DNA from 3 places in the Klebsiella sp. M041 genome. Region 2 is predicted to be linked to each of the others. Evidence: predicted binding sites of a transcription regulator. Region 2 holds the regulator's gene; each other region holds the start of a gene.
The links. The regulator LexA, encoded in region 2, represses DNA repair genes until DNA is damaged. The targets are predictions, from matches to a motif close to TNCTGTATGTACATACAGNA.

Region 1: a site for LexA is predicted at 1,570-1,589, ahead of umuD (translesion error-prone DNA polymerase V autoproteolytic subunit). Genes of this name have one in related genera too.
Region 3: a site for LexA is predicted at 914-933, ahead of sbmC (DNA gyrase inhibitor SbmC). Genes of this name have one in related genera too.

The regions. Positions count from the first base shown of each region.
Region 1 is NZ_JCAXWU010000037.1:14,507-18,044, forward strand. It holds gene AC6CWS_RS25730 (Y-family DNA polymerase) at 1-1,124, opposite strand, end outside; gene umuD (translesion error-prone DNA polymerase V autoproteolytic subunit) at 1,124-1,549, opposite strand; gene AC6CWS_RS25740 (hypothetical protein) at 1,764-1,994, shown strand; gene AC6CWS_RS25745 (antirestriction protein) at 2,515-2,940, shown strand; gene AC6CWS_RS25750 (DNA polymerase III subunit theta) at 3,177-3,431, shown strand; partial or broken gene AC6CWS_RS25755 (hypothetical protein) at 3,466-3,538, shown strand, end outside.
Region 2 is NZ_JCAXWU010000024.1:33,922-40,862, reverse strand. It holds gene zur (zinc uptake transcriptional repressor Zur) at 71-586, shown strand; gene AC6CWS_RS23305 (CsbD family protein) at 682-891, opposite strand; partial or broken gene AC6CWS_RS23300 (hypothetical protein) at 957-1,068, shown strand; gene dinF (MATE family efflux transporter DinF) at 1,129-2,445, opposite strand; gene lexA (transcriptional repressor LexA) at 2,515-3,123, opposite strand; gene AC6CWS_RS23285 (diacylglycerol kinase) at 3,246-3,614, opposite strand; gene plsB (glycerol-3-phosphate 1-O-acyltransferase PlsB) at 3,743-6,166, shown strand; gene ubiA (4-hydroxybenzoate octaprenyltransferase) at 6,230-6,941, opposite strand, start outside.
Region 3 is NZ_JCAXWU010000010.1:213,279-220,219, reverse strand. It holds gene dacD (serine-type D-Ala-D-Ala carboxypeptidase DacD) at 1-770, shown strand, start outside; gene sbmC (DNA gyrase inhibitor SbmC) at 956-1,429, shown strand; gene AC6CWS_RS15530 (FUSC family protein) at 1,528-2,586, shown strand; gene AC6CWS_RS15525 (DUF496 family protein) at 2,754-3,077, shown strand; gene cobS (adenosylcobinamide-GDP ribazoletransferase) at 3,389-4,129, shown strand; gene cobT (nicotinate-nucleotide--dimethylbenzimidazole phosphoribosyltransferase) at 4,157-5,224, shown strand; gene AC6CWS_RS15510 (adenosylhomocysteinase) at 5,270-6,379, opposite strand; gene AC6CWS_RS15505 (HPP family protein) at 6,579-6,941, shown strand, end outside.

The DNA of each region.
Region 1 (3,538 bases), on a different contig from region 2:
ATCAGCGCATCGCTGTGCGGCCGTGGCTGCACGTCATCGAACAGATTCAGCTGTGCAACGCCGTTCGGGCTGAAATCATTGAGCATTATCCCCGCTTTTGCGTAGCGGTGGCCATCGAGCCAGATCCTGTCCAGAGACCTGACCGCTGCCGCTATAATGTCCCGGGTGTCACGGGTAGGGGTGTTCAGTTTCTCAGTGGCCACGTTACCGTAGTACGGTTCATTAACCGCAAAAGGGGAGGTTTTGATGAAGATGCTGATATGCCGGCAGTACTGCCGCTCACCTCGCAACTTTTCTGCTGCGCGCTCGGCGTACTGGCAGACGGCCTGGCGCATTTCTTCATAGGTGGTGATCCGCTGCCCGAAGCTGCGACTGCAGACAATCTGCTGTTTCGGCGGCGGCGCTTCCTCCAGTGAAATGCAACTCTCGCCGTTCAGCTCACGTACCGTGCGCTCCAGCACTACGTTGAAGTTTTTGCGGATAAACGCGGGGTTCGTCAGCGACAGCTGCAGGGCGGTGGTGATCCCCATAACGTGCAGCTTTTTCGCTATCCGGTTCCCCACGCCCCAGATTTCTTCCACCGGCTGCAGGCTGAGTAATTTTGCCGTCCTGCGTGGATTATCGGGCGACAGCGCCAGCACCCCCCTGAATTGTGGCCATTCCTTTGACGCCCACTGCGCCGATTTGGCCAGTGTTTTTGTGGCGCCGCAGCCGACACCGATCGTCAGTCCGGTTCCACTGAGAACGTGCCCACGCAGCTGCCTGCCAAAATCCTCCAGATCCATACATTGGCCAATTCCCCGGGCATCCAGGAAACATTCGTCTATCGAGTATTGTTCGACGCGGGGAGACAGCTCCTCCAGCAGGGCGACCACGCGGTTACTCAGGCTAGCGTAGAGCTCGTAATTGCTGGAAAAAACGTACAGTTTTTCAGGAAACTGCGCCTCTTTGAGCTGGAACCAGGGGGTTCCCATCTTTATACCCAGCCGTTTGGCTTCAGCACTCCGGGCAATAACGCAGCCATCGTTGTTACTGAGAACGACGACCGGTTTTCCGCGCAAATCCGGCCTGAAAACCCTCTCGCAACTGGCGTAGAAGGAGTTGACGTCGGCCAGGGCGAACATCAGTCTGTCCCCCGGGTTTTATGAATGAAGGCCGTCACCACACCGAAAATTTGCAGCGTTTCCGGATCCGGGTACAGGGAAGGGAAGTCCGGGTTCATCGCCTGCAAGGCCGGCCGTGGCGTCAGAAGCAGGCGTTTTACCGTAAATTCACCCTCAATTTCCGCGATAACAATATCCCCGTGCCGCGGCTGTTCTGCTTTATCCACGACCATCAGATCGCCGGAATAGAGGCCAATATCAGTCATTGAGTTGCCAATCGCCCTGACAAAATAGGTGGAGTGGCGCCGGTGAATGCAGTACTCATTCAGATCCAGTTCAGACTCAGTGTAGTCCGCAGCCGGTGACGGAAAACCCGCAGGGCATCGCTCTGTGAACAAAGGAATTTTTACTATGCTGGCTTCTGATACTGCAGGAATGAACTTCATCGTATTTTCCCCTCGCTTGAAACTGTATATATATACAGTATTATTTTGCGGAGGCCGTTTTTTTTCAAGTCATCTTGTTGCCGTTGTCTGTAACCATTTGCTGTTCCTGCAAAAACAGGGAAATTTCAGAAGGATCACTGCCAGCCCGGAGAATCGTTATCTAATAAAATGTAATATACTGAAGTACAGTGTATTTATTCTGAGTGGAGTGATTATGAATACGGGTTTAAGGCAGGTTCTGCGATATGCAGGCGTCCCGGTTGACGCCGCTGAACCGGTGCGCCGGCAATTCGGTAGCCGCCTGATTTTAATCGTGACGGTTGCTCTTCTTCCGCTGTTGATTGTTGACGTCCCTCAGTGGATATTTGTGCTCTCCCAGATTATCTGGGGAAGCGGTATGTATATTGGTATCTCCGTGGCCAGTGATAAACCAGATCGCCGGTAAGCTCAGAACGAGAGGTCTCCCGGATCGCCTGGTGACGGGCAACTGATAAACCGGCGCCGTGCCATCAACACCGGATAAGGACGTCACCGGCTTGTCGTTGCCGCCGACTCCGCTTCACCCGGCCCCATCCCTCCGGTCTGTGGCCTGATTCCTGCGTCTGTCGCGTTGCGACATTTGCTTCCGCTTTTCTCCCTGTGGTCGAAATACGGGTTAGACAAACCTTTTATTCAACCTCTGCATCGCGACGGGTAGTGCTGTGCCTTCACTTTACCCGGCCGCTGCAGATGCAAGGGTTCGCTGACGCCGCCATCCTCGCCCGGTCGCAGGTTACTGATGATGCTCGCTGTTCTTCCCGTCGTTTTCTCGCTCAGGTTTCGCTCGAAAACCGTCCAGACTAGCTCCGTGCTTTATCTGCGCTGCGGCCTCCGGTGTCGCCCCTGCGTCTTCCGCTTTCCGCCGGGCTGTCGTGTCGGCACGGCACAACCCGGTGCCGCAATCTTATGAACCTGTGGAGGTTGCTATGTATCATGCCCGTCAAACCATGCTGAATGTTGAGGAGTCCGACCGTCTCTCGTTCCTGCCGGATCTGTTTGGTAACGATTTTCTGGCCGGAGAGATGCAGGTCTATGCGCTCGCTGTGAAACACATCACCGATTACTGCGGAGGCTTCTGGCATTTCATCCGAATTCCGGAGGGCGGCGGCTACATGATGCCTGACGGTGACCGTTTCCATCTGACTAACCCGGATAACTGGTTTGATCGGTCCGTCAGCGCGGATGCGGCCGGAGTTATCATTACGGCGCTGGCGATCAACCGCCGTATCTGGCTGCACCATGAACGCGGTGATGCTGCCCTGACACGCCACCTGATGCTGCGGGAATCGCAGCTGTGGGATTTCATTGACTCTCATGACGAATGCGCAGCTATTTACGCGGCTCTTGACTGATACTACATCGGGGCGCCCGACGTCCCGTTTAAGGTCTGAGACGGCACGATCTGTGGGGAGCTTACCCGGCTTCGCAGATCGGTGCGGCCGCGCGAAAATCCTGGCAGGCTTCGCCTGCCGGTGAGGCGGTTCGCCACGCCTGCGGCGCTGCGTACAGGCCTCACCTCAACAGGTCGCCAGTTAAGAATTAAGAGCGTAATATCTGCGTACCCTTTCTTCTTTTGCGGAATTTGGGTATGTCGCAGTGGAATATTGCCTCTTTTTCAAAAGAGGAGCAGGACAAAGTTGCCGTCGATAAGGTGGCCGCTGCTGTTGCCTGGCAGGAACGCATGAACAAGCCCGTCATGCCGGAACTTGTTGAACGGGAACAGCCTGAACACCTGCGCGAATATTTCCGTGAACGGCTCTGCGTACATCGACTGAACAGTCAGCAGCTGCCGCGCGCAAATGCGCCCGAATATAATAAACCGGGCGATGATCAGCAGAATTGATTTTCTTACTCAGTGTGTCCAGGGAGGGTAATCTGTGCGTATGTCTCTGATGTTTGCTGCCGTGACGCTTTTAACCGGCATTAACCTGTTTTTTATTCCGTTTCAGC
Region 2 (6,941 bases):
TCGGGTCTCGGCGTTTTCCGCGGAACGTGATAAAGTAACAGATTCAATTTCACGCAACCTGAGGATGCTCATGGATAAGACCCCTTCGCAAGAGATGTTAGCGCATGCTGAAAAGCTGTGTGCGCAACGCGGCGTACGCCTGACCCCACAGCGTCTGGAAGTGTTGCGCCTGATGAGCCTGCAGCAAGGGGCAATCAGCGCCTACGACCTGCTGGATCTGCTGCGTGAGAAAGAGCCGCAGGCGAAGCCGCCGACGGTCTACCGCGCGCTGGAGTTTTTACTCGAGCAGGGTTTTGTCCACAAGGTGGAATCGACCAACAGCTATGTGCTGTGTCATCTCTTTGACCAGCCAACCCACAGCTCGGCCATGTTTATCTGCGACCGCTGCGGCGTGGTGAAGGAAGAGGCGGCTGAAGGGGTGGAAGATATCATGCACACGCTGGCGGCCAGAATGGGCTTCGCCCTGCGCCACAACGTGATTGAAGCTCATGGCCTTTGCGCGAGCTGCGTGGAAGTGGAAGCCTGCAGCACGCCGGGACACTGCCAGCACGATCATACGATTCAGCTCAAAAAGAAAGCCCGCTGAGCGGCAGCCGCAGCGGGAAAAAGGGTTAACGGCGCGTCCCTGCGCCATTTAGACAGGCACTAACACAAATGCTTCATTCTTCGGATCACGGAACGCTACCAGCGATAGTCGTTCTTATGCTCCCAGTCTGAGACTTCTTTCTCAGCCTGATCTTTCTCATAGCCGTAACGCTCCTGAATTTTGCCGACCAGCTGGTCGCGCTTCCCTTCGATTACGGTCATATCGTCATCGGTAAGTTTGCCCCACTGTTCCTTGGCTTTACCTTTCAACTGTTTCCAGTTACCGCCGATTTCGTCTTTATTCATGATAACGTCCTCATCATTCGGTGGGTTTACAGCCCGTTTTGTGCCGGACATGGTATTAACTATAGATGAGAATGCTGGCGCCGATTCGTTATTCGGAATTTTTAACCATAGCCCTCACTGGAAACGCTGAAGGTGGTTTTCCCGGCACGCGCTACGCTCGGCCGGGCTACTGAGTCGATCCGGCAAGCCTGGCGCGACCGGAGGACGTTCACCGATAACGGCGAGCTAGAGAAAGGGCTAACTAAACCAGGTGCCGCGTCGCCAGTGGCGGCGCCAGATCAGCGCCAGCGACAGGCCTCGCAGCGCGAGAAACGCCGCCAGCGCCAGCCACAGGCCATGATTGCCGAGCGCCGGGACCGTAAGCAGCGTCACGGCGAAGCCGGCCGCGGCGACCGCCATACTGTTCCGCATCTCCGCGCCGCGCGTCGCGCCGATAAACATGCCGTCCAGCAGATAGCACCAGACCCCGACCACCGGCAGGATGGTCTGCCAGATCAGATAGCGATCGGCCAGCTGCTGCAGGGAAGGCAGCGAGGTTAACAGCGCGATGATGTACTCCCCCGCCAGGCTGTAAACCAGGGCAAACGCCAGCGCCACCATACCGGACTGCCGGCAGGCCGCCCGCCACACCTCCAGCAGCTGGCTGCCGTCGCGCGCGCCGTAGGCCTGGCCGGAGTGGGCCTCCACGGCATAGGCAAAGCCATCCAGCGCGTAGGCGGTAAAGGTCAGCATGGTCATCAGTACGGCGTTGACCGCCACGATATCGCTGCCCAGACGGGCGCCGTAGACGGTCAGCGCGCCAAAGCACAGCTGCAGCAGCAGGGAGCGCAGCATGATGTCGCGATTCAACGCCAGCAGACGGCGCATGTCGCCACGCCAGGCGTTTTTCAGCATCGCCAGCGACACGCCGCGCAGCGTCAGCACCCGCTTCGTCATCATCAGGCCGATAATGAGTGTGGCGTACTCCGCAGTGACCGTGGCCAGCGCCGCCCCCTGGACGTTCATCCGCAGGCCCATCACCAGCCACAGGTCGAGCACAATATTCAACAGATTACCGACCACCAGCAAAATCACCGGCGCCCGGGCGTACTGGACCCCCAACAGCCAGCCAAGCAGCACAAGGTTGGCCAGCGACGCGGGAGCGCTGAGCCAGCGGATATCGAGAAATCGTCTCGCCTGCTCGAGAACCGCCCCGCTGCCGCCGACGATATGCAGGGCGAGGTTAATCAGCGGCAGGCGAAACAGGATAATCAACACCCCGGCGCCCAGCGCCAGAGCCAGCGGCTGCACCAGCGCCCGCGCCAGTCGCAGCGGATCTTTGGCCCCCCAGGCCTGAGCGGTCAGCCCGGTGGTGCTCATGCGAAGAAACAGCAGCAGCATAAACAGGAAACTGGTGGCCGTCGCTCCGACCGCGACGCCGCCGAGGTATACCGGGCTGTCAAGGTGGCCGATCACCGCGGTATCCACCAGCCCCAGCAGCGGGACGGTGATATTGGAGAAAATCATGGGGAGTGCAAGGCGCCACAGCGCTTTATCGGCAGCGTTGAGCAGCATGTTCGGAGACCTGATTGAGGACAAACGTCGCAGCGTCATGCATCAGATGACGCTGCGCGGGGGCAGGCGTTACAGCCATTCTCCATTACGGATCACGCCAACGGCCAGACCCTCAATGGTAAAACTCTGCTGACGCAGATCGACAACGATAGGGGTAAATTCGCTGTTTTCCGGCAACAGTTCGACGACGTTGCCCTGCTTTTTCAGGCGCTTCACCGTCACTTCATCGTCAATGCGCGCTACCACCACCTGGCCGTTACGCACATCCTGGGTTTTGTGGACCGCCAGCAGATCGCCATCCAGAATACCGATGTCTTTCATCGACATCCCGCTGACGCGCAGCAGAAAATCGGCGTTGGGCTTGAACATCGACGGGTCGACCTGATAGTGGCCTTCAATATGCTGCTGCGCCAGCAGCGGCTCACCGGCGGCGACGCGGCCGATCAGCGGCAGGCCGTGCTCTTCTTCCGTCAGCAGGCGGATACCGCGCGAGGCGCCGGAGACGATCTCGATTGCGCCTTTACGCGCCAGCGCTTTCAGGTGTTCTTCCGCCGCGTTTGGGGAACGGAACCCCAAGCGCTGAGCAATCTCCGCACGCGTCGGCGGCATGCCCGTCTGGCTGATATGATCCCGAATGAGATCAAACACCTCTTGCTGCCTGGTCGTTAACGCTTTCATTCCGCCCCCTGGGTGTATATACAGTTATGCTGTGAGTATATACAGCTAACGGTGATTTTGGAACCACATGGCACACAAAAATCGGCAGATTGTTTATATTTTGCGAGGGTTAGCGAAGAACGTTAGTGATAATGGCTCCACAGCAGCGTTCCCCAGGTGATCAGCGCGATGATAATCGCCAGCAGGACCGCCGCCGACCCCATGTCTTTGGCGCGCCCTGAAAGCTCGTGATAATCCGAGCCAATACGGTCCACGACCGCCTCAATCGCGCTGTTGAGAATTTCGACTATCATCACTAGCAGGACCGAGCCAATCAGCAATACGCGGGTGATGGCGTCGACGTCCAGCCAGCAGGCTATCGCGACGGCCACGATGGCGGCGACACCTTCCTGACGAAACGCGGCCTCGTTGATCCACGCCGCGCGAAATCCTTTCCAGGAGTAACCTGCCGCCTTAATGATTCGGGTTAACCCGGTGGTATTATTGGCCATCACAAAACCTTTTTATGTAAATGACGTCGATGAGTGTACGCGTTTGCCGCGCGGTAACGGAAATTTTGCCCGCTTTCTGTTATTCTTGCCGCGCATTTGCATGATTAACCAGAGGCTTCACATCGTTTATGTCCGGCTGGCAACGAATTTACTATAAATTACTGAATTTACCATTACGGGTGCTGGTAAAAAGCAAGTCTATTCCGGCAGAGCCTGCTCAGGAATTAGGACTCGATACCTCGCGTCCGGTCATGTACGTCCTGCCCTATAACTCCAAGGCGGACCTGCTGACGCTGCGCGCCCAATGTCTAGCGCATGATTTACCTGACCCGCTTGAACCGCTGGAAATCGACGGCGCCCTGCTGCCGCGCTACGTATTCATCCACGGCGGGCCGCGCGTATTCACCTACTACACGCCAAAAGAAGAGTCCATCAAGCTGTTCCACGACTACCTCGATCTGCACCGCAACCATCCGGATCTCGATGTGCAAATGGTGCCGGTGTCGGTGATGTTCGGCCGCTCGCCGGGTCGTGAGAAAGGGGAAGTTAATCCGCCGCTGCGGATGCTTAACGGCATTCAGAAATTTTTCGCCGTCTCCTGGCTCGGCCGCGATAGCTTCGTGCGCTTCTCGCCTTCCGTATCGCTGCGCCGCATGGCGGATGAGCACGGTACCGATAAGATCATCGCCCAGAAACTGGCTCGTGTCGCGCGGATGCATTTTGCCCGCCAGCGCCTGGCCGCCGTCGGCCCGCGTCTGCCGGCCCGCCAGGATCTGTTTAACAAGCTGCTGGCGTCGAAGGCCATTGCCCGGGCGGTGGAAGACGAAGCGCGCAGCAAGAAAATTTCCCACGAGAAGGCCCAGCAGAACGCGATTGCGCTGATGGAAGAGATTGCCGCGAACTTCTCTTACGAGATGATCCGCCTGACCGACCGCATTCTCGGCTTCACCTGGAACCGCCTGTACCAGGGCATCAACGTGCATAACGCCGAGCGCGTACGCCAGCTGGCGCACGACGGCCATGAGATTGTCTATGTCCCCTGCCACCGCAGCCACATGGACTATCTGCTGCTCTCTTACGTCCTGTACCACCAGGGGCTGGTGCCTCCGCATATCGCGGCGGGTATCAACCTTAACTTCTGGCCAGCCGGGCCAATCTTCCGCCGCCTCGGCGCATTCTTTATTCGCCGCACCTTTAAGGGCAATAAGCTCTACTCCACGGTGTTCCGCGAGTACCTTGGCGAACTGTTCAGCCGCGGCTATTCCGTAGAGTATTTCGTCGAAGGCGGCCGCTCCCGTACCGGCCGTCTGCTCGATCCGAAGACCGGTACGCTGTCGATGACTATCCAGGCGATGCTGCGCGGCGGCACCCGGCCGATCACCCTGGTGCCGATTTACATCGGCTACGAGCACGTGATGGAGGTAGGGACCTATGCCAAAGAGCTGCGCGGCGCCACCAAAGAGAAAGAGAGTCTGCCGCAGATGGTGCGCGGCTTAAGCAAGCTGCGCAATCTTGGCCAGGGCTACGTTAACTTCGGCGAACCGCTACCGCTGATGACCTATCTGAACCACCATGTGCCGGAGTGGCGGGAAGCGATTGACCCGATCGAAGCGGTCCGCCCTTCCTGGCTGACGCCGACGGTGAATAACATCGCCGCTGACCTGATGGTACGCATCAACAACGCCGGCGCGGCCAACGCCATGAACCTCTGCTGTACGGCGCTGCTGGCCTCCCGCCAGCGTTCGCTGACCCGTGAGCAGCTCACCCAGCAGCTGGAGTGTTACCTCGCGCTGCTGCGCAATGTGCCCTATTCGCCGGATGCCACCGCGCCGTCCGCTTCGGCCAGCGAACTTATCGACCACGCGCTGCAGATGAACAAGTTCGAAGTCGAGAAAGACACCATTGGCGACATCATCATTCTGCCGCGCGAGCAGGCGGTGCTGATGACCTACTATCGCAACAACATCGCCCATATGCTGGTGATGCCGTCGCTGTTAGCCGCCCTGGTGACTCAGCATCGTCATCTCAGCCGCGCCGAAGTGCTGCGCCATGTGGAAACGCTCTATCCGTTCCTTAAAGCCGAGCTGTTCCTGCGCTGGGAGAAAGCGGAGCTGGCAGGAGTGATGGATGCGCTGATTGCCGAGATGCTGCGTCAGGAGCTGATCGTCATCGATGGCGATGTGATGAGCCTCAACCCGTCGCACTCTCGCTCTCTGCAGCTGTTGGCCGCAGGCGCCCGCGAGACGCTGCAGCGCTACGCCATTACCTTCTGGCTGCTGAGCGCTAACCCGTCTATCAACCGCAGCTCGCTGGAGAAAGAGAGCCGTACCGTGGCTCAGCGCCTGTCGGTGCTGCATGGCATCAACGCGCCGGAGTTCTTCGATAAAGCGGTGTTCAGTACCCTGGTGCTGACCCTGCGCGATGAAGGCTATATCAGCGATACGGGCGATGCCGAGCCGGAAGAGACCCTGAAGGTCTATCGGATGCTAGCGGATTTGATTACGTCGGATGTACGTCTGACTATCGAAAGCGTCACGCAGGACGACGCGTAACGCGGCGTTTGCTGTCCTCCTCGCCCCCCGGCAAACCGGGGGGCAAGGATGGGGACAGGGATTTTACAGGTAGCTCATCGCCAGGCCGAGGAACAGCACCAGCCCGACGTAGTTATTGTTCATAAACGCTTTAAAGCAGTTATCGCGGTCGCGATTGAAGATAAGCTTCTGCTGCCAGCCAAACAGACCCGCCGCCACGAACAGCGACCAGTAGTATTCCCAGCCCAGCCCGTTCAGCCAGCCTACCGCGCCCATCAGCGCCAGCACGGCCACCTGCAGGATACCGATAATCAGACGATCGTTTTCGCCGAACAGGATCGCCGTCGATTTAATGCCGATCTTGACGTCGTCATCGCGATCCACCATCGCATACTGGGTATCGTAGGCCACCGCCCACAGAATGTTGGCGAGGAACATCAGCCAGCAGCTCAGCGGCAGCGATTCGCTGACGGCCGAGAAGGCCATTGGAATCGACCAGCCAAAGGCCGCCCCCAGCACCACCTGCGGCAGATGGGTGTAGCGCTTCATAAACGGATAGACCCACGCCAGCGCCAGCGCTGCCACCGACAGCAAAATCGTCATGGTGTTGAGGGTGAGCACCAGCAGGAAGGAGAGCAGCACCAGAACGATAAACAGCGTTCGCGCCTCTTTCTCGGTGACGTCGCCGCTCGGCAGCGGACGGCGGGCGGTACGCTTTACGTGACCATCAAATTTTCGATCGGCATAGTCATTCACCACGCAGCCGGCGGCGCGCATCAGCCAGACGCCGGCGACG
Region 3 (6,941 bases), on a different contig from region 2:
CCTGCGTCGCGCTGGCTGACTATGTCGCCGGCGGTCAGCCGCAGTTTGTCGCCCTGATGAATCAGTATGTCGAAAAACTGCATCTGCAGGATACCCATTTCGAAACCGTCCACGGCCTCGATGCCCCGGGCCAGCACAGTTCGGCCTATGACCTGGCGGTGCTGTCGCGGGCGATTATCCATGGTGAGCCTGACGTCTACCACATGTACAGCCAGAAAAGCCTGACGTGGAACGGCATTACCCAGCAAAACCGTAACGGTCTGCTGTGGGATAAAACCCTGAACGTCGATGGCCTGAAAACCGGACACACGTCGGGCGCCGGGTTCAACCTGATCGCCTCGGCGGTGGATGGCCAGCGTCGGCTGATCGCCGTGGTGATGGGGGCCGACAGCCCGAAAGGCCGCGAGCAGCAGGCCGCGAAACTGCTGCACTGGGGGCAGCAAAACTTCGACACCGTGCAGGTGCTGCAGAAGGGGCAGAAGGTCGGCAGCGAGCGCATCTGGTACGGCGATAAAGAGCAGATTAAGCTCGGCACCGATCAGGATTTCTGGTTAGCGCTGCCGAAGGCGGAAGTGTCGCGGATTAAGGCGAAATACGTGCTGGATAAAAAGGATCTGGAGGCGCCGATCGCCGCCAACCAGCGGGTCGGCGAGATTTCGCTGTATGACGGCGACAAGGTCGTGGGCCACTATCCGTTGGTCACCCTCGAAAGCATTAATAAAGGCGGGGTGTTCTCGCGAATGAGCGATTACCTGCACCACGAGCTGTAACCACGCCAACCGCCTCTTTGCAGGCGGTTTTTTTTCGCCTGCCGCCCGGCAGACACGGTGACAACATCGCCGTTTTTTTCATCAGCCGCAATGGCGACTCTGTGAATTCGCGCACATACTGAGGGGGGATCTCCTGTTAAATTAACTGTATATTCATACAGTCATTTATCTCCAAAGGAGGCAAGATGAACTACAGCGTCACCCCCCTCGGCAAGAAAACCATTGCCGGTTTCCATCTGGTCGGGCCCTGGGATCAAACCGTCAGGCAGGGGTTTGAGCAACTGATGATATGGGTTGAGGGCCAGCAGGTGCCCGCCCGCGAGTGGCTTGCCGTCTACTACGATAACCCGGAGGACGTGCCGGCGGAAAAACTGCGCTGCGCCACCGTGGTCGCGGTTGACGAGGATTACGTCATTCCCGCCAACAGCGAAGGGGTGATCATAACGGCGATTGCCGGCGGGGATTACGCCTGCGCCCGCGCGCGGGTGGTGGATCACGACTTCGCCACCCCGTGGAGGCAGTTTTTCGACAGCCTGCTGCAGAGCACGGCGTATCGCATCGCCCCTCAGCCCTGCTTTGAGGTCTATCTTAACGACGGCAACCACGACGGCTACTGGGAAATCGACATGTATGTTCCCGTCGCCCGCGTCGCGTCGTAGCGATTTACCCCTGTTCCGGACAAGGATTTTTACATTCCCGGCACGCTCCGGGCGAAAAAGCAGTTACAATTGGCCTTTTCGTTTTGCCGGAGAGGGTTGTGCGCGCTGATAAATCACTCAAGCCATTTGAGATCCGCTTGTATCGCCATTATCGGGTGGTGCATGGTGTGCGGATTGCGCTGGCCTTTGTGCTCACCTTTTTGCTGGTGCGGCTGCTGAACGTGCCTGAGGGGACCTGGCCTCTCATCACCCTGGTGGTGGTAATGGGGCCGATCTCCTTCTGGGGCAACGTCGTGCCGCGGGCGTTTCAGCGCATCGGCGGCACGATCCTCGGCTCGGCGCTGGGGCTGGTGGCGCTGAAGCTTGAGCTTATCTCGCTGCCGCTGATGGTCCTCTGGTGCGCGGCGGCGATGTTCCTCTGCGGCTGGCTGGCGCTGGGCAAGAAACCCTATCAGGCGCTGCTGATCGGCATCACCCTGTCGGTGGTGGTCGGGGCGCCGCCGGGCGATATGCATACCGCGCTGTGGCGAAGCGGCGACGTGATCTTCGGCTCGCTGCTGGCGATGCTGTTTACCGGTATCTGGCCACAGCGGGCGTTTATCCACTGGCGCATCCAGATGGCCAGCTATGTCACCAACTTCAACCGCCTCTACCAGGCCGGCTTCTCGCCAAATCTGGTGGATCGGCCGCGGCTGGAAAAGCATCTCCAACAGGCGCTCAACGACGTCGTCAAAATGCGCGGGCTGATCACCCCCGCCAGCAAAGAGACGCACATCCAGAAGGCGATCTTCGAGGCTATCCAGACCGTCAGCCGCAACCTCGTGTGCATGCTGGAGCTGCAGATCAACGCCTGGTGGGCAACCCGTCCGGGCCACTTCGTCATGCTCAATGCGCACACCCTGCGGGAGACGCAGCAGATGACCCAGCAGACGCTGTTGGCCATCGCCCACGCGCTGTACGAAGGGAACCCTCAGCCTGTGCGCGCCAATAATGAAAAGCTGAATGAGATCGTCCTCGAACTGCGCCAGCTGATGAAAGAGCAGGGTGACGATAGCCTGGCGGAAACCCCGATCCATGGCTATGTTTGGCTCTCTATTGAACTGGCGCGCCAGCTGGAGCTGCTGTCGCATCTGATCTGCCGCGCGTTGCGCAAATAAGCACCAGATGCACCGGGTAACTGCATGGGTTGTTTCGATTCAGCAGCGTTTAGGGTTATGATAAACGCAAAGGAAAAAACATTGTCATCAGCGACTGCTAGCAGTTATGTTAGCCCTATAACGCAGTCGCTTTACGAATCCGAATCTCAATTATTAGGGGTGTAAAAATGGAAACAACTAAGCCTTCTTTCCAGGACGTACTGGAGTTTGTTCGTCTGTACCGTCGTAAGAACAAACTGCAGCGTGAAATTCAGGACGTTGAGAAAAAGATCCGTGATAACCAGAAGCGCGTTCTGCTGCTGGACAACCTCAGCGACTACATCAAACCGGGCATGAGCGTGGAAGCCATCCAGGGCATCATCGCCAGCATGAAGAGCGATTACGAAGACCGCGTTGATGACTACATCATCAAGAATGCCGAGCTGTCCAAAGAGCGCCGCGACATCTCTAAAAAACTGAAAGTGATGGGTGAAGCCAAAGTCGAAGGCTAATCCCAGCTGTCCGGCGGCGGTCAGCGTCGCCGGGCTGTTCTGCACTACCACCTCCCGTCTCTTTTTCTGCGAAAACTTTGTGCCGGCAACTGCCTCTTTCCACCGACTCTTTGCTATACTGCCCCGCGAAAACGTATTGATATCGGAAAGGTTTCTCTCATCCTGGCCGGGCATCTGACGCAGCGGCGTCAGGGCGATATCTCAACACCTCTCACCTCTCCGACGATCGATTCGCCAGAAGACATACTCAGGTGCTGACCGGGCGCGACAGAATCTCTTCCGCTGCTTTCGCCGACAGGAGTCAACCCCACGTGATTAAGTCATTCTTTGCCGCACTCTCGTTTATCAGCCGTCTGCCGGTCCCGGCGCGGTTATCTCAGGGCCTGGAGATCGAACAGTACCAGCGCAGTATCGTCACCTTCCCGCTGGTCGGTTTATTGCTCGGCGCCATCGCCGGCGCGGTGGTGTACCTCCTGCAGCCGTGGTGCGGCGTCCCGCTGGCGGCGCTGTTCGGCGCGCTGGCGCTGGCGCTGCTCACCGGCGGATTTCACCTTGACGGGCTGGCCGATACCTGCGACGGCATCTTCTCCGCCCGCACCCGCGATCGAATGCTGGAGATCATGCGCGACAGCCGGCTGGGTACCCACGGCGGGCTGGCGCTGATTTTTGTGCTGGTGGCGAAGGTGCTGGTGGTCGGCGAACTGCTGCTGCGCGATGTCAACCCCATCGCGGCGCTGGCGGCGGCCTGCGCCGTCGGTCGCGGAATGGCGGTGCTGCTGATGTATCGCCATCGCTATGCGCGGGAAAAAGGGCTGGGCAATCTGTTTATTGGCAAAATTAGCCTGCAGCAGACGCTGGTGACGATGGCGCTGGCGATCGCGCTGGCCACCGCCCTGCTGGGGCTGCAGGGGCTGCGCGCCGCGCTGATCGCCCTGGTGCTGATCTGGGGTCTGGGGTGGGCGCTGAAGCGAACCCTCGGCGGGCAGACCGGGGATACCCTCGGAGCGGCGATCGAGCTGGGTGAATTACTCTTTTTACTGGCGCTACTGTAAGGCCTGGCATCAACGGTGAGGAACAGAATGGAAACACTTTCGGCGTTACTGGCTGCCATTCCGCAGCCCGATGTGACGGGCATGGCGCGCGCGCAGCAGCATATTGATGGCCTGTTAAAGCCGCCCGGCAGCCTTGGCCGTCTGGAGAGCCTGGCGGTACAGCTGGCCGGTCTGCCGGGGCTGCAGGGGCAGCTGGCGCTGACTGAAAAAGCCATCGTGGTCATGTGCGCCGACCACGGCGTCTGGCATGAAGGCGTGACCCCTTCCCCGCAGGCGGTGACGGCCATTCATGCCGGCAATATGGTGCGGGGCAACACCGGCGTCTGCGTGCTGGCGGCGCAGGCCGGCGTGAGAGTGGAGGTGGTGGATGTCGGCATCGACGCCGAGCCGCTGCCGGGCCTGATCAACCTCAAGGTGGCCCGCGGTAGCGGGAATATCGCCCGGACGGCGGCGATGAGCCGTCAGCAGGCGGAGACGGTGCTGCTGGCCAGCATGCGTTTCACCCGCCAGCTCGCCGCCGACGGGGTGAACGTCTTTGGCGTGGGGGAGCTGGGGATGGCCAATACCACCCCGGCCGCTGCGACGATCAGCGTCCTGACCGGCAGCGACCCCGACGCGGTGGTGGGCTGCGGGGCCAATCTGCCGCTGGCGCAGCGGGGCCATAAGGTGGCGGTGGTGCGCCAGGCGATCGCTCATAACCAGCCGAACCCGGCGGACGGGCTGGAGGTGCTGGCGAAGGTGGGCGGTTTTGATCTGGTGGGTATGACCGGGGTGATCCTCGGGGCGGCCTCCTGCGGCCTGCCGGTGGTGCTGGATGGCTTCCTCTCCTACGCTTCGGCTCTGGCGGCCTGCCGCATGGCCCCGGCGGCGCATCCGTATCTTATCCCTTCGCACCTGTCGGCGGAGAAAGGAGCGCGGATCGCCCTCGACGCGCTGGGTCTGCGCCCGTATCTCGATATGGACATGCGCCTGGGGGAGGGCAGCGGCGCCGCGCTGGCCATGCACCTGTTGGATGCCGCCAGCGCGATGTACCACCAGATGGGGACCCTGGCGCAGAGCAACATTGTGCTGCCCGACAGCGCGCCAGCGTCCTGATGAAAAAGCGCATCGTCTCCACTATAGGGGGACGATGCGCTGCGTTTACAGCGCCTGCTGCCAGACCGCCTGCGGCAGTAGGTAAACCTGCGCCGGGGCGCGCATACCGTCGCTGACAATATGGCCGATACCGCTGGCCATCACCGCCAGGGTGACGTCAAAGGCGTTAAGGCTGTCGCCGAAGCCGGCGGTCAGGTTGAGCATCGAGCCATTGGCCATCAGGTAGACGGTTTTGTCAGCCATGCGGTAGGCGTTGATATACGGCATCACCTCTTCCTGAGGGTACTGGCGCAGGTACTCGCCGTCGATCTCTTCCGCCACGTGGCCGACGTTAAGGATAAACACGCCCGCTTTCGCCCGGTCCAGCGCCTGGCGATTAACCACGTTTTTACCGCCTGTCGCGGTGGCTACCACGTCCGCCGAGGCGATAGCCTCCTGGAGATCGACCACGTGCCAGCCGTCATAGGCCGCCTGCAGCCGACGGGCAGGATCGATCTCCGCCACCATCACCTGGCCGCCAAAGGCTTTTGCCGCCGCCGCGACGCCCTGGCCAACCAGGCCGTAGCCGATCACCAGCACTTTTTTCTCATGCAGGGTGAGATGAGTGGTCTGGAAGAAGGTGTGCCAGGCGGTGAGTCCGACCATATGGCGGTTATGTAGCCCCTCTTTGACCGGCAGATCGTCCCAGTTAAAGATCGGATAGCCGGGCTGAATATCCCCCAGCCGATTGACGCCGGAGCCGGTGGCTTCCAGACCCGCCACGATGTTGCCGAACTCGCCGCGCTGATGGAGGAGGGTGGTGATATCGGCCCCCATTTCGCACAGGTGAGTGGGCTGCCAGGCGATCGCTTTTTCCCATGACTGTTGCCAGTCGGCATCGCTCATATTGCGCCAGGCGCAGGCCTCGGCGCCGCGCTCCACCAGCCAGGCCACCACGTCGTCCTGTACGGTGGTGGGGTTACAGGTGGTTAAAAAGACCTGAGCACCCTTGTCGAGGATCCCCTGCACCAGCGGGATCATTTTCATGTCGAGGTGCATACAGCAGGCAAGGCGGACGCCGCTGAGGTCGGGCAGGGCGGCGACCTGACGCAGGGTACGCGGCATATTCTGGCTGGCCCATGCCACTTCTTTCGCTAAAGAGATTTTATTATTCACTGGGTTATGACCTTCAGTTCGCAAAAGGGGTATCCCCCTGACAGAAAAGGGATTCTATCAGCCCGGGCGAGAATTCACAGCCCTGCGCCGCCCGGAAATCGCCGCCCGCGCGATCCCCTGCTAAATACAGGGTTGTTAATGTAAGGTTAAAAAAAGAAAATAAAATATAAGTAACTCCTATGATCTGAGCGATAAAGCGATGTTGAGTGTCATTCCCGCAGGCCTGTTTTCACGGCTGCGGATTTTCCTTGGGCGGCTGAAGCCGCACGCGCTGCCGGTGGCTCGTCGGCATATTGTGCTGGGCTCCATCGGCGCCGGCACCGGGCTGGCGGTGACCAGCATGTTCAGCCACTGGCTGCTCGGCGAAGTCAACCTGTGGTTTATTGCCCCCATGGGCGCATCGGCGGTACTCCTGTTTGGCGTGCCGAGCAGTCCGCTGGCGCAGCCGTGGTCGATTGTCGGCGGTAATGTGCTGTCGGCGCTGATCGGCGTCACGGTGGGGATTCTGGTGCCCGACCCGGCGCTGGCCTGCGGGCTGGCGGCGGCGCTGGCCATCGCCGGG